DNA from 2 places in the Paraburkholderia sp. BR10872 genome. Region 1 is predicted to be linked to the other one. Evidence: riboswitches for the same ligand, from Rfam matches in the RefSeq annotation. Region 1 holds a riboswitch; the other holds the start of a gene.
What was found. A riboswitch is a leader RNA that binds a small molecule or an ion and turns the genes downstream of it on or off. The one in region 1 is predicted to bind thiamine pyrophosphate.

Region 1 (7,879 bases):
GAAAAGACCGCGAAGCAGTACAAGCTCAACGTACGCGCCGTGACGGACAACCAGACGCGCGTCGCGATCGTGGACGACAGCGGCCAGATCGACTCGTCGCGTCCGGCGCAGGAGATCATGAGCCTCGTGGTCGACGAACTGCACTAAGCATTGCGCGCACGCTCGAGCCAGCGTTGTCTGGCTCAAGGCCGCAAAAGAAAACCCGCCTGCGCATCGCCGCGCAGGCGGGTTTTTTCATGCCCGCGCGCGAGCCGTATTCAGTGCGGAATCATCCAGGTGAGCACGTTCTGCTGCAGCCACACGAGGATGCCGAGCAACACGGTCAACAGGATCGAGTGCTTGAACGTCTTCGCGAACACAATGCCTTCCTGGCCCTTGAGGTCCGTGGTGGCGACGCCCGTCGCGATGTTTTGCGGCGAGATCATCTTGCCCATGACGCCGCCCGACGAGTTGGTCGCCGCCATCAGGATGGGGTTGAGATTGAGCTGTTTCGCGGCTACCACCTGGAGGTTGCCGAACAGCGCATTGCCCGAGGTGTCGCTGCCCGAAAGGAACACCGCGACCCAGCCGAGGAAGGCCGAAACGAGCGGGAAGAACGCGCCGACCGAAGACACCGCGAGACCCAGCGTATAGGTGAGGCCCGAGTAGTTCATGAGGAACGCGAGCCCGACGATGGTCGCGACCGTGAGGATGGCGATGCGCGTCTGCACCCAGGTATCGACGATCGCGACGCCGAAATCGGCGGGCTTCAGGCGCACGACGAACGCGGTGATGATCGCCGCGACGAGAATCGCCGTGCCGGTGGCGAGCGGCTGGAAGTCCCAGATCGCGCCATAGGGCGTGTTGTAGAGCGTGATGTAGACGGCCTTGTCGAGGCCCGGCCACGGCACCTTCACCTCGCCGATCGTGAAGACCCGCGCGACGGTCCAGATGATCACGACGGCCGCGACGATGATCCACGGATACCAGCCCTGCGCGCCCGTCACGGCGCCGCGCGCTTCCTTCGCGCGATCGACCTTGATGGCGAAGCGAGGATCGGGCGCGGGCTTCCACACGCGCAGGAACAGGATGGTGAGGATCAGCGAGACGAGCGACGAGAGCACGTCCGTGAGGCTGTAGTTGATGAAGTTGGCGGTGATGAACTGCGTGAGGGCGAAGCTGCCGCCCGAGACGAGCAGCACCGGCCAGATGCGCAGCATGCCGCCCATGCCCGCGTAGATCGCGATGACATAGAACGGCAGCAGCAAGGCGAAGAACGGCAACTGGCGGCCGACCATTTGACCGAGCAGATCGGCGGGCAGGTGCGTGACCGCGCCGAGCACCGTGATCGGCACGCCGAGCGCACCGAACGCAACAGGCGCCGTGTTGAAGATGAGCGTGAAGGTCAGGGCCTCGAGCGTCGGGAAGCCGAGCATGATGAGCAGCGAACTCGTGATGGCGATTGGCGTGCCGAAGCCGGAAATCCCTTCGAACAGCGCGCCGAACGAGAAGCCGACCACGACGAGCACGATGCGCCGGTCGTTGGGCAGATTGTCGAGCAACCACATGCGAAACGCCGCGAAGCGGCCCGAGCGCAGCGCGATGTTGTAGAGCAGGATCGCCGTGACGACGATCCACATCACCGGCCAGAGTGCGAACACCACGCCCGCGAGCACCGAGCTGATCGCGAGATTGACCGGAAACTGCCAGCCGGCGATCGCGACGATCAGACCGACCACGAGCCCCGCGAGCGAGGCTTGCCATGCGGGCCGCCGCGCCCAGCCGAGCAGGGCGAGTACGGTGAGAATCGGCAGCACGGCGATCAGAAACGAAAACAGCAGCGAATTGCCGATGGGGGTCAACAGCTGGTGGAACATCACGTCTCCTTTATGCTGGTTCGTTATCGGCGCAGCAGTGCGGCAGCATGCGCCGGGGCGCGTCGTCGGCTGTGGAGTTCAGGGCCCGGCCAGGCGGCCGAGTTAAGGCGGTGCTTCAATCCCCGCTAGCCCACTTGGAGGATAGATAACGAGACGGGAGCGTCAAGGAGGGAAAGTACGGTCCGGCACCGTTTTGTGGCGCAGTTCGCGGCGTGGCTGGGTGCGTGAACATCAGTGATGCCAGTGCCTGCCGCCGCCCCAGTAGCCGAAGCCGAAAGAGACGGCGGGCGCGCCCCAGCCCCAGCCGTACGCAGGGTAAGGGTAGTACGCGGGATAGGTCGCGGGGTAGACCGCTGGATATGCTGGATAGGCCGGCCACGCAGGCACGGCGATCGCAACCGGCGGCGAGGGATAGAGCGGTCCCGGATACTGCGCGTCGGGCACGGCGGCAGGCGCGGGGTTCGGCGCCGTTTGCACGACCGCGGTTTCCTGCTGGGTGGCGGCGACGGGCACGGTGCCGTAGTAGTAGAGCGGGTAGCCGTAGGGGGCGTAGTAGTAGCAGCCGGAAAGCGCGGGGAGCGCGCTCGCGGCGGCGATCACAAGCACAGACGGACGTTTCATGGCGGGCTCCGCGAGTGGCGAACGGCCGCGCAGGATGATCGCCATCGGGCTCGGGCCGTCTGATTCGTTCGAGCTTACGCCGTACCAACGCGCTTTGCGTCGTGCTTCGTTAACAGAATATTTCACGTAGCCGTGCCGCTGCGACGACATCGACCCAAGCAAACGCGGCGCAGCCCGTGAGGGTCTGCGCCGCGCATCCTTCCCTGATGCACGCCGTGGATGGCGTGTTGCCTGTCGTGTCGTTTCTGCTCTGTGCCGTCGCTTCGATCGTGCAGCCCGTCGTGCAGCCGCATCGTCGATCCGTACTGGCGCTAACGCTTACTTGCCCACCTGATTGCCGATCACGCCACCCACCGCTGCGCCGCCCACGGTCGAGAGCGCATTGCCGCCGATCGCCGCGCCGGCCACGCCACCCACGCCCGCGCCGATCACCGTATCGCGGTCGCGTCTCGACATGTTGTCGCAAGCGCCAAGACTGCCCAGCACGGCGATGAGTGTCGTCACCGTGAATAGCGTGCGTGCACGTTTGAGCGTATTCATTTTTCGACTCCCTACGCATGATGCGTTCGAGTGTGCGGTGCGGCGCGCGCTGGCACGCACGCTGCGCCTTCGACACCCTCATGCTAGCCACGCGACCCGTATCAGGGTGTGTGCGCTTGTCAGAGAGTTGTGGGAATCGTTAGTAAATGTTTCGGCGGGCGGCGAGCGCCCGCCGGGGCGTAGTGAGCCCTGAGTCAGCCCGAAGTCAGCGCTTACTGGCGCTGATAGATTTCGGCGCCTTGCTTGATGAACTCGACCGCCTTCACTTCCATGCCCTTCTTGAGGGCCTCGTCGTCGCTCACGCCTTGCCTGGCCGCGAAGTCGCGCACGTCCTGGGTGATCTTCATCGAGCAGAAGTGCGGGCCGCACATCGAGCAGAAGTGCGCGACCTTGGCCGAGTCCTTCGGCAACGTTTCGTCGTGGAACTCGCGCGCCTTGTCCGGATCGAGGCCGAGGTTGAACTGGTCTTCCCAGCGGAACTCGAAGCGCGCCTTCGACAGTGCGTTGTCGCGCACCTGCGCGCCTGGGTGACCCTTCGCGAGATCGGCCGCATGCGCCGCGAGCTTGTACGTGATGATGCCTTCCTTCACGTCGTCCTTGTTGGGCAGGCCCAGGTGTTCCTTCGGCGTGACATAGCAGAGCATGGCCGTGCCGAACCAGCCAATCATCGCAGCGCCGATGCCCGAGGTGATATGGTCGTAGCCCGGCGCGATGTCGGTGGTGAGCGGCCCGAGCGTGTAGAAGGGCGCTTCCTTGCACCAGTCGAGCTGGAGATCCATGTTCTCTTTGATGAGCTGCATCGGCACGTGGCCCGGGCCTTCGATCATCACCTGCACGTCGTGCTTCCACGCGATCTGCGTGAGCTCGCCAAGCGTCTTCAGTTCGCCGAGTTGCGCTTCGTCATTGGCGTCGTAGATCGAGCCGGGACGCAGGCCGTCGCCGAGCGAGAAGCTCACGTCGTATGCCTTCATGATTTCGCAGATCTCTTCGAAATGCTCATAAATGAAGGACTCCTTGTGATGTGCGAGACACCACTTGGCCATGATCGACCCGCCGCGCGAGACGATGCCCGTCATGCGGTTCGCGGTGAGCGGCACGTATTGCAGGCGCACGCCCGCGTGAATCGTGAAGTAGTCCACGCCCTGCTCGGCCTGCTCGATGAGCGTGTCGCGGAACATTTCCCACGTGAGGTCTTCGGCTTTGCCGTTGACCTTTTCGAGCGCCTGGTAGATCGGCACCGTGCCGATCGGCACCGGCGAGTTGCGGATGATCCACTCGCGCGTTTCGTGAATGTGCTTGCCGGTCGAGAGGTCCATGACCGTGTCGCCGCCCCAGCGGATCGCCCACGTCATCTTATCGACTTCTTCGCCGATCGACGAAGTGACCGCCGAATTGCCGATGTTCGCGTTGATCTTCACGAGGAAGTTGCGGCCGATGATCATCGGCTCGCTTTCCGGGTGGTTGATGTTCGCCGGAATGATCGCGCGGCCGCGCGCGATTTCGTCGCGCACGAACTCGGGCGTGATTGCCTTGAGCGCGTTCTCGCCGAAAGCGGCTGCGCCGAACGCCTGGCCCGGATGCTGGCGGCCCATCATCGCCGCGAGCTTCGCGCCGTTCGGGCCACTCGCCTTGAGGCTTTCCAGATACTCGGCGCGGCGCTGGTTCTCGCGAATCGCGATGTATTCCATCTCCGGCGTGATGATGCCCTGACGCGCGTAGTGCATCTGCGTGACGTTCTTGCCGGCCTTCGCGCGGCGCGGCGTGCGGTGCAGGCCGGGGAAGCGCAGTTCGGCAGTCGCGGGGTCGGCGGCGCGCTCGCGGCCGTATTCGGAGGAGAGGCCCGGCAGCGCTTCGGTGTCGCCGCGCTTTTCGATCCAGCCCTGACGCAGCGCAGGCAGGCCCTCACGAATGTCGATCTTCGCTTCAGGGTCGGTGTACGGACCCGAGGTGTCGTAGACGTAGATCGGCGGATTCTTCTCGCCGCCGAAGCCCGTGGGCGTATCCGCCTGCGTGATCTCGCGCATCGGCACGCGGATATCGGGCTGCGAACCGGTCACGTAGATCTTGCGGGAATTGGGCAGCGGCGCGATCGCGGCTTCGTCGACGTGCGCGTTGGCGGAAATGAACTTCGGATTCGCGTTCATGCGTCTCTCTCTCCATGCAAAGCAAAGTGGGAACAGCGGCTTAGCAGGAGACGAGACGGAACGTGGACGGACTTCGCTGTGATGAGGTGAGGCGCTGAGCGATGTTGCGAAGTCCGGACGCTTCCCTGCGCTGGCATTATCCAGATCAGGTTCAAAGGGTATTTCTCACCCGCGAAATACGCTGCACGACTTTCGTTCGATGCGGCGCATGACGCAGGACCCCCGCGTAAGCAAGGCCAAACGATACACCGCGCTGCGACGATCTGGCAAGTGCCATCTCGCGCGCGATGTGCCAGGCGCGGGGTGTCGCGATGTGTAGTATGGGCCGAGCTTACAGCGTGAAATCCTTCGAAGCTTCCGGCTGAAACAGGATGCGCTCGATCTTCAGCGTTTCGACCGCGCCGCCCGGCGTCGTGAAGCGCACGGTGTTGCCGCGCTTCGCGCCGAGGAGCGCGAGACCCGCGGGTGAGAACACGTTCAGGCGCCCGGCGTCGACGTTCGCCTCATGCGGATAGACGACGGTGTACGTGAGGGATGCGCCGTTACGCTCGTCCACGAGCGTGACCTGCGAGTTCATCGTCACGACGTTGGCGGCCATGTCGCGCGATTCCACGATCACGGCGTGTTCGAGGAGTTCGTCGAGCATGGCCTGGCGCGCGGGCGCGGCGCCGGGTTCCGCGGCGCATTTTTCGAGGCGGGCGACATCGAGTTCGGTGAAGTAACGGATTTTCTTCGACATGGCAGTCTTCCTTGCGGTCCAGAAAAGATTCGAGGTAACGGCGAGGGCTGGGAGCGAACTCGCGCAATCGGGCGCGGGCCGCAGCGGGGCGTAACGGCGGTGTAACGGATCGGCCCGGAGCCCGACCGACCGGCTCCGATGGGTTGGGGAGGCGGTTCAGTGCGGACGCCGGGCGGCGTAAAGCGGAGCGGAGAGAGTAGCTAGGGCGCGCGCTCGGGTGTCGAGAGGCCACGGCGCGGTTCGCTCGCGCTCGGCGCGTACGCGTGCCGACGCGCCGCGCAAATGACGCGGCGGCAAGGCGAATACGGGACGCGAAACGAGCGAAAGCATGGCGAGCGGCGTGTATGAAATCCGGTTGGTGAAAGTTAAGCGAAAGGTTTTGTCATGCTAGCACGGTCTTCCCAGCGCGGCGCAACGCGGCCGTTACACGGCAATATGGTGCGCGATCCGCGGTCCTCGCTTGCGCCGCTCACACTGTGACGCGCACGCAACGAATCGCTGCGCATAAAGCATCCTGAAAGCATCCGCAACACCCGGCGTTGTTGCATAATGCGCTTCGCCCGTCCCGGGTGTCCTTCGTACTCCGTCTTTTTTCGCGTTTTTGCGCATCTGCACCATGCCGTCGAGCTTCACACGTCCCGCCACCTTGCTGCCGGGGCGCCCGCGGTCCTGCCTTTCACCTGCCGCGGTGAATTGACGATGCCTCCCCGTTTGCCTTTCCACGTGAACACTCAATCTTTTTTCGCCGGGGCCCACCAGGTCGCAGCCGCGCTATGGCGTTTCGCGCGCGCCGTGCGACTGCCGCAATCGCGCACCGGGCGCGTCGCGCTCTCGCTCGCCGTCGTCTACTTCGTTTGGGGCTCGACGTATCTCGGCGTGAAAGTCGCGCTCGATTCTTTCCCGCCGCTCCTGCTTTCCGGCTTGCGCAATCTGCTCGCCGGGATCGGCCTGTTCGTCTTCGCCATGCGCCGGCGGCCCGTCATGCCGACGCTGCTCGAAGTGCGCAACGCGGGCGTGGTGGGCACGCTGCTCGTGGGCCTGTCGAGCGGCATGCTCGCCTACGGCATGCGTACCGTGGGCACCGGCAAGGCGGCCGTGATGGTCGCCACGGTGCCGCTCTTTGCGACCGTGATCTCGGCGGTCACCGGGCGGCGCGTGGCAAAGGCCGAATGGGCCGCGGTCGCGCTCGGCCTCGTCGGCATCGCCATCCTGAGCCACGGCGGCGCCGCGGCCGGCTCGGCGGGCGGCAGCCTCGCGATTCTGTGCGGCGCGCTCTTCTGGGCAATCGGCGCGCATCTGGCGGGCAAGCTCACGTTGCCGACCGATCTCTTCGTCGCGACGGCGCTGCAGATCGGCCTGGGCGGCGCCATTTCGACGACGGTCGCGTGGATCAGCGGCGAACGCATGGGCGAGTTGCATTTCCTGCCGCTCGTGGCGTTTCTCTACCTGCTTTTCATCGGCACGATGGCGGCCTACGTCGCTTATGGCTACCTGATCCGCCATACCAGCCCGCTCGTCGCGAGCAGTTGCATGTACGTGAATCCCGTTGTTGCCGTCGCACTCGGCGCGCTGCTGCTCGGCGAGCCGGTCACAAGCGCAACCGTTGTCGCGACCGTGCTGATTCTCGGCAGCGTGGGTCTGTCGTTCCTGTTCGACGACCGCCGCCGCACTGCCTGAGTTCATCCTGCCTTCGCGACGCGCCTCGCGTCATCGCGCCGCGTTGCGCGCGCGGCCGCTGCGCATGTGAGGCGCACAGCGGCCGCGACTTCGTCGTTCACCGGTGATTGATGCCGGTAGCGTACGTACGGGCTACGCGCACGCGTTAGCCGTCATTCCGGCGCCTTTACCGTTTGCCGGACACTATTTTGCCTTTTCCGCCGAATTCGTGAGGGCGTGGCCGCCTGCGGAAACGTCCTCGCCGGCACCCGCCATCGTGTTGCAGGCCGAGAGCGCTGCCAGCGATGCGGTAACGAGAAAGA
Region 2 (7,879 bases), on a different contig from region 1:
TCGCGTAGTAACCGCCGAGCATGCCGGTGCACAGCGCGCTGCCGAGCAGGGTGGTGACCAGATGCGCGGGCGCGAAGATCTGCATGAAGTGGCTTTGCACCGCGCTGCTTTCGCGCGCCCGGCGCGTGGCGACGAACACGTCGGGATCGCTCACGTTGCGGCGCACATAGAGAATCCAGAGCGCAGGCACGATGCCGATCCAGAAGCACGCGCGCCACGCGTATTCCTCGGGTAGCAGGGCGAAGAAGGCCCAGTACAGGATGGCAGCCGCGCCCCAGCCGAACGACCAGCTGCTCTGCACCGTGCCCACGGCTTTCGCGCGATGCTGCGGCGAGCGGATCGTTTCGGCCATCATCATCGTGACGACCGTCCATTCGCCGCCAAAGCCGATGCCCTGCAGCGTGCGCGTGGCGAGCAGTTGCCAGAATGAATGCGTGAAGCCGGAGAGGCAGGTGAAGAGCGCGAAGGTGGCGATGGTCCACTGCAGCACGCGCACGCGGCCGTAACGGTCGGCGAGGATGCCGGCGAGCCAGCCGCCGACCGCCGAGGAGATCAGCGAGCTGGTCGCGATCATGCCGGCCTCGCTCCTGGTCATGCCCCAGGTCGCGATGAGCGTCGGGATCAGGAACGAGTAGATCATGAAGTCGAACGCGTCGACGGCGTAGCCGCCGAATCCCGCATAAAGCGTGCGCCGCTCGCGCGCGTTCAATTCGGTGAACCAGTGAAAGTAGCCCATCGCGTGTCTTCCCCCATATTTGTTGTGCGCGCAACGAACCGGGCTGAGCGGCCCGTGCTGCGCAAGCGACCCGGCTGGCGCAAACGCGTTGGGTGGCGTGTGCGCTTGACGCTGGCGGGCTGCGCGGTGCGACGCCGCCCGTCTCCGGTGTGCTGGAGGGGTATTTTACGGTGCGAAACCGCGCTGAGGCGAGGGGCAATTTGGGGGCGCCCGCTATCGTTGTATTCCGATATTTAGTTCGGGTTTAGTTCGATAGCGAGCGAACGATGGCGCGCGGGAACCGCAAGGCGCTAGAGCGTGAGCCCGCCATCGACATGAATCACCTGGCCGGTGATGTGGCGCGCGGCATCCGAGAGCAGGAAGGCGATGAGTTCGGCGACATCGGCGGGATCGGCCACGTGGCCGAGCGGCGTTTCCTGTGCCGCACGCTCCCACACCGGCGCGTTTTCCGGCGCGGGGCCCTTGTCCTTGCGCGTATAGCCGGGCGCGACGCAGTTCACGGTCACGCCGTGCGGCGCCAGTTCTGCCGCGGCGGTTTTCGCCAGCGATTCGAGCGCGGCCTTCGCGGCGGCGGTGGCCGCGAAGGGCGCGCCGGCGCGGTAGCGGTGCGCGACGAACGAGCTCAGCGCGACCACGCGGGCGCGCGCCGAGCGTTCCAGCGCCGGCTGCGCGCGTTGCACGAGCCCGGCGAACGCGGCAGGCATGGCCGCGAAAGCGCCTTCGAGCGACGCGGCGTCGAGCGCGGCGAGCGTCTGGCGCTGCGCGTGCCCGGCGTTGGCGACGAGCTGGTCGAGCGAGCCGAAGCGCGCGAGCGTGGCGTCCACGAGCGCGCTCGCCTGGCCGGCCAGCGCGAGATCGCCGTACGCGGTGGCGCAGGTCGAGCCGCGCTGTTCGCACCCGGCGGCGACGGCGGCGAGCCGGGCGCGCGATGCCTCATCCGCGCCGCGCGTGTGCAGCATCAACGCTACACCCGGCGCCGCGAGGCGACGCGCGAGCGCCGCGCCGATGCCCGAGCCCGCGCCCGTGATCAGCACGACGCGCAGCGCGCTTGCGCTCACGCGGCAACCCGCTCTTCGGGCATGCGCTCGATCTCGAGCGTTTCGTGGTGGTACGCCGCGAGCGACTCACGGTGCGCGACGCTCACGATCGCTGCCTTGGGCAGACGTTCCATGAACAGCTTGTAGAGACGGCTTTCGTTGTCGGGGTCGAGCGCGCTCGTCGCTTCGTCGAGGAACAGATAGTCGGGCTTGTGCAGCAGCACGCGCGCGCCCGCAAGGCGTTGCTGCTCGCCCGGTGAGAGCACGCGCGTCCAGTGCGCCGATTCGCCGAGACGATCCACGTACTCTTCGAGGCGGCAGGCGCGCAGCGCTTCGCGGCAGTCTTCGTCGCTGTAGTCGTCGGCAGGCGACGGGTAGGTGAGCGCTGCCTTGAGCGTGCCGATGGGCAGATAGCTCTGCTGCGGGATGAACATCATGCGCGCATCGACAGGCGCGTCGATCGAGCCTTCGCCGAAGGGCCAGAGGCCCGCGAGCGCGCGCATCAGCGTGCTCTTGCCTGCGCCCGAGGGGCCGCGCACGAGCCAGCGCGAGCCCGGCTTGATGGCGATGTCGCGCACTTCCGAGAGCGGCGTGCCGTTGGGCAGCGAGAGCTTGAGATGCTCGGTGGCGAGCTCGTTGTTGTCGATGAAGTGCAGGTTGATGCCGCCGTGCTCGGTGGCGGGCGAGACCGATTCCTTCAGACGCGGCGAGTGCACCACACGCACGAATTCGCGCAGACGATTCACGGTAGCGCGCCATTCGACCAGCGTGGAGTAACTGTTGATGAACCACGAGAACGAGTCGCTCACGGTGCCGAACGCCTGCGAGATCTGCATCAGCACGCCGAACGTGAAGGCGCCCGCGAAGTAGCGCGGCGCGGCCACCACGAGCGGGAAGATGATGGCGATCTGGCCGTAGAAGCTCAGCACGAAGGTGAGGCGCTTCGTGTATTTCATCACGCGCCACCAGTTGTCCTTGATGTGCGCGAAGAGGCCCTGCGCGTTGCTGCGCTCGGTGTCCATGCCGTCGTAGAGGGCGATCTGCTCGGCGTTTTCGCGCAGGCGGATCAGGCCGAAGCGGAAGTCCGCTTCCACCTTTTGTTGCTGGTAGTTGATCGACACGAGCGGGTGGCCGACCTTCTGGATCACGAGCGAGCCGAACACGGCATAGAGCGCCGCGGCCCACACCATGTAGCCCGGAATCGCGAGCGGCTGCCCGCCCAGCGTGACGGTGAGCGCGCCCGCGAGCGTCCACAGGATCGTGATGAACGAGATGAGCGTGACGACCGTCGAGAGCAGGTCGAGCGTGAGCGAGAGCGTGGTCGTGGCGAACGACTGGAGGTCGTCGCTGATCCGCTGGTCGGGGTTGTCGGCGAGGCGGTCGCGCTCGATGCGGTAGAACGCGCCCTTGCCGAGCCACTCGTTCAGGAACCGCGTGGTGAGCCACTGACGCCAGCGAAAGCCGAGCATCTGGCGCAGATAGCGGCCATACACCGCGAGGATGATGAAGCCGAACGCCAGTTCGGTGAAGGTCATCAACAGCGGCGGGAAGCGCTTGACGTCCTTGGCCTGCAACGCGTTGTAGAACTCCGCGCTCCAGCCGTTCAGGCGCACGTTGATCCACACGACGAGCAGGTTCATCACGATGATCGCGACGAGCAGGCCCCAGGCGATCCAGCGTTCCTCGGAGACCCAGTAGGGCTTGATCAGGCTCCACGCGGTGATCTTCTGATGCTCGTTCTGATCGGGCGTGGCGCGGGCAGGTTGGTTGGTCATGTGCGTCCTGAAGGTGTGGCGGCCCGCTGGGGGCATGCGCCGCGCGCCGCACGGCGGCAGCGTTGCAGCGATTTTTGCAGCGATTCTGTCGTCGGGCGCTTAAGTGAGTCTTAACGGGCCACAGGCGGAGCCAAAACCGGCGCGAGGCGTGGAGACAAAAGCGCACGCTGGCGCCGCCGTAGCGTGGCGCTCATTGTCTCACCGCGCGGGCTCGCGAGGCGAAAGAGGCGGGTTCAGGGCATTGTGCCAGACCACGCCCCCCGGTTCCGCCGAGGTTTGCGGGCCGCGCGCGTTTTGTGGTCTAATCGTCGTTGACGAAACAGGGGTGCTTCACCGGTATGCCGGGCATGCCGCCAGTGAGGCTGAGAGAAACCCTTTGCACCCGATCCGGGTAATACCGGCGCGGGAAGTTTCCAGAAAGTCTTACCGGAGCGCCCAGCCTGGGTTTTGAAAAGGCGGGGGCGCCAGGATTCCCGCCGGGCTGCGCTTTGGGCGCCTGGGTTCGTATACGCATTCCGTATCGGGCCGTCTGCGCCGCATAGCCTCCACGGTCGGCCTTGCCAGCCGGTTTCGTCCTTGGGTACGTCTGCTGCTGCCGTACGGAAAGGATACGATGACCGCCTATTCTCTTTGTTCCCCGATTCTTATCGCGTTCGCCTTGCCGTTCGCCTTGCGTGACGGAGCGTCGTCATGAGCCGCGCCCGCAACCCTGACGTGGGCAGCGTGCCCGACTTCGCCGTGCTCGGCGGCGGCCTGAGCGGCCGGCTCGTCGCATGGCGTCTGGCCGGCGAGGGCCATCGTGTCGCGCTTTACGAGCGCGGCGGCCCCGAAGGCGGCGAAGCCGCCGCCTGGGTCGCGGCGGCCATGCTCGCGCCGCTCGCGGAGGCTGCCGTCGCCGAAATGCTCATTACCGAGCTGGGCGTCGCATCGCTCGAAACCTGGCCGCGCATTCTGGCCGAGTTGCCGGAGCCCGTGTTCTTCCAGCGCAACGGCACGCTCGTGGTCTGGCATAGCGCCGATCGCACCGAAGCGCCGCTCTTCGAGCGCCGCGTGCGCGCCAACGCGCCGCGTTCTCTCGCCGATGCCAACTTCGTCGCGCTCGCCGGTGCACAGCTCGACGCCGCCGAACCGGCGCTCGCGGGGCGCTTCGCGCGCGGCTGGCTGCTCGAAGGCGAGGGCCAGCTCGACAATCGCCAGGCCCTGGCCGCTCTGGCGGCGGGGCTCGCTGCGCGCGGCGTGGAAACCCACTGGCATACCACGGTCGACGAGGCCAATCCGCCGCCCGCGCGCGTGACGATCGATTGCCGCGGGCTGGGCGCCAAACCTGCGCTGCCGGGGTTGCGCGGCATTCGCGGCGAAGTCGCGCGCGTGCACGCGCCGGGCATCACGCTCACGCGCCCGGTGCGGCTCCTGCATCCGCGCTATCCGCTCTATATCGCGCCCAAGGAACACGATGTCTTCGTGATCGGCGCGACCGAGATCGAAGGCGAGGACCGCTCGCCGGTGAGCGTGCGCTCGGCGCTCGAACTGCTGAGCGCGGCGTTCGCGGTGCATCCGGCGTTCGGCGAAGCGCGCATCCTCGAGTTGAACACGCAGTGCCGCCCGACGTTGCCCGACCACCGCCCGGCGCTCATCTGGGACGGCAAGACCACGTTGCGTGTGAACGGTCTCTATCGGCACGGCTTCATGATCGCGCCGGAAGTCGCCGACGAAGCCGCGCGCTTCGCCCAGGCGCTGCTCGATGCCCGTGTGAGCGATGCCGAATCCTTCGAGTCGCTGCGCCGCGCGTCGCGCTGGGGCGACATGCTGCACGCGCAGGGCGCGCACGAGCCGGCCTGACGCCTCACCAGAAATAATCCGCAGTTTGAGAACGTATTTGCCATGGACATTCAAATCAACCAGAAGCCGATCACGCTGCCCGAGGGCGCGACTGTCGCCGATGCGCTCACCGCATTCGGCGCGCGTCCGCCGTTCGCCGTCGCGTTGAACGGCGATTTCGTGGCGCGTACCCAGCATGGCGCGCGCTCGCTCCAGGCGGGCGACCGCCTCGACGTCGTGAGCCCCGTGGCCGGCGGCTGAGCCTCGCTCGCCCAGGCCACCGGTCGCGCGCATCGCATACACCGCGAGCGCGTTCACGACACCGCCAAGGATTCCAACCCATGACCACCACAACCACTGCCGACGCGCTCACGCTCTACGGCGAAACCTTCGCGAGCCGCGTGCTGCTCGGCACGTCGCGCTATCCGTCGCTGCAATCGCTCGCCGACTCGATGGCTGCCGCGCGCCCCGGCATGATCACCGTCGCGCTGCGCCGCCAGATGAACGAGGGCACCGCCGAGGCCGGCTTCTTCGATCTGCTCAAGCGACACGGCGTGCCGCTCCTGCCGAACACGGCCGGCTGCCTCACCGTCAACGAGGCGGTGACGACGGCGCACATGGCGCGCGAAGTCTTCGAAACCGACTGGATCAAGCTCGAACTGATCGGCGACGACTACACGCTGCAGCCCGACCCGGTCGGCCTGATCGAGGCCGCGTCGCGCCTCGTGAAGGACGGCTTCAAGGTGCTGCCGTATTGCACCGAGGACCTCGTGATCGGCCGGCGTCTGCTCGACGCCGGCTGCGAGGCGCTCATGCCGTGGGGCGCGCCGATCGGCACCGGCAAGGGCGTGATCAACCCCTACGGCTTGCGCGTGCTGCGCGAGCGCTTGCCCGATGTGCCGCTCATCGTCGATGCGGGCCTGGGCGTGCCTTCGCACGCGTGCCAGGTGATGGAGTGGGGCTTCGACGGCGTGCTGCTCAACACGGCCGTTTCGCAGGCCACGCACCCCGAGGCGATGGCGCGCGCGTTCGCGCTGGGTGTCGAGGCGGGGCGCGCCGCGTTTCTCGCCGGACCGATGGCCGAGCGCGAAGCGGCGGTCGCGAGCACGCCCGTGGTCGGCATGCCTTTCTGGCACCAGGATGGAGACAAGCGATGACTGAAACGCTGCGCCTGCAAGACCGCGAACTGTTCTGGCCGCCCGCCGACGAACTCACCGAAACGGCGGAGCGCATCCGCGCGCGCCTGGGCGACTGGCAGCCCACGCATGCGCCGTGGCGCATCTGTCTCACGCCGCCCGACGCGCCCAACGGCGGCGATCTGATCATCGTGACCGACGCGGCGCCGCATCTGGCCAACATCGCGCGCTGGATGACCGACGGCGCGGGCGTGATCGAAGCCGCGGGCGAAAACCCGAAGGCGGCGCGCGCCACGCTGCATCTGGGCGGCGAGCGCTACGCGCTCGAAGGCGAACTGGCGGAAGACTGGATCCCGGCGCTGGCGGCGTTCCTCGACTGCGGTTTCGATCCGCACGACGCGCTCGTGCTCGCGCTCGCCTGGCGCGACGGCGACGAGCAGCAGGCTGACGCGTGGCCAGTCGACATCGAGCGTTTTCCGCGGGTGTTGGGCCTGCCCGACGCGCCCGCACAGCCGTTTGCGCCGTGTCCCGCGAAGCTTGGCTTGTATCCCGTACTGCCCACGGCCGACTGGGTCGAGCGCGTGCTCGACTACGGCGTGAAGACGGTGCAGTTGCGCAGCAAGCAGCCGAAGTCGCCGACGCTCACGAACGAAATCGAGCGCTGTGTCGCGGCGGGCCGCAAGCACGACGCGCAGCTCTTCATCAACGATCACTGGCAGGAGGCCGTCGCGGCCGGCGCATATGGCGTGCACCTCGGCCAGGAAGACCTGCGCGAAGCCGACCTCGGCGCGATCGCGGTGGCGGGCGTACGTCTTGGCCTCTCGACGCACGGCTACTTCGAGATGCTCACGGCGCTTCACTTCCGTCCGAGCTATCTCGCGTGCGGCGCCGTGTTCGCCACCACGACCAAGGCCATGCCCACGGCGCCCCAGGGCCTCGCGCGTCTTGCCCGCTACGTGAAGCTGCTGGACGGCGTCGTGCCGATGGTGGCGATCGGCGGCATCGACGGCAATGTGCTGCCCGAGGTGCTCGCCACGGGCGCCGGCAGCGCGGCGGTGGTGCGCGCCGTGACCGAGGCGGCCGACCCGGCTGCCGCGGTTGCTGCATTGCGCAACGCGTTTACGCAATAATGGTCCGCCCTGGCTTCGGGCTGCGCCGCGTGCGCGACCCGGGGCCAAGGGGGCCGCAACCCGCAGCAGCGGGCGCTTGCGGCTTACATCGGCGGGTCCGGGGGCGTCACGGCAGGTTTTCCACGATGGCCCTATAATCCCGCCTTCGTGTAAATGGACTGTCAGACCACGTGCCCTCAACCTCTGAGACCCTACTGGAGCTGCGCGACGTCGACTTCGGCTACGGCGACCGGCTCGTCCTGTCCGG

Region 2: linked by a shared signal. The riboswitch ahead of AB4Y43_RS24975 (FAD-dependent oxidoreductase) and the one ahead of thiC (phosphomethylpyrimidine synthase ThiC) in region 1 are both predicted to bind thiamine pyrophosphate.

The regions. Positions count from the first base shown of each region.
Region 1 covers NZ_JBFRCN010000027.1:54,890-62,768, reverse strand. Annotated here, with positions in the region: gene bamC (outer membrane protein assembly factor BamC) at 1-147, shown strand, start outside; gene AB4Y43_RS21345 (L-lactate permease) at 258-1,856, opposite strand; gene AB4Y43_RS21340 (hypothetical protein) at 2,088-2,477, opposite strand; gene AB4Y43_RS21335 (glycine zipper 2TM domain-containing protein) at 2,796-3,017, opposite strand; gene thiC (phosphomethylpyrimidine synthase ThiC) at 3,230-5,161, opposite strand; TPP riboswitch at 5,266-5,395, opposite strand; gene AB4Y43_RS21325 (GreA/GreB family elongation factor) at 5,493-5,900, opposite strand; gene AB4Y43_RS21320 (EamA family transporter) at 6,693-7,577, shown strand; gene AB4Y43_RS21315 (entericidin A/B family lipoprotein) at 7,761-7,879, opposite strand, start outside.
Region 2 covers NZ_JBFRCN010000035.1:38,384-46,262, reverse strand. Annotated here, with positions in the region: gene AB4Y43_RS24990 (MFS transporter) at 1-736, opposite strand, end outside; gene AB4Y43_RS24985 (SDR family NAD(P)-dependent oxidoreductase) at 1,027-1,794, opposite strand; gene AB4Y43_RS24980 (ABC transporter ATP-binding protein/permease) at 1,791-3,548, opposite strand; TPP riboswitch at 3,860-3,974, shown strand; gene AB4Y43_RS24975 (FAD-dependent oxidoreductase) at 4,239-5,387, shown strand; gene thiS (sulfur carrier protein ThiS) at 5,430-5,627, shown strand; gene AB4Y43_RS24965 (thiazole synthase) at 5,708-6,523, shown strand; gene thiE (thiamine phosphate synthase) at 6,520-7,632, shown strand; gene AB4Y43_RS24955 (ABC transporter ATP-binding protein) at 7,803-7,879, shown strand, end outside.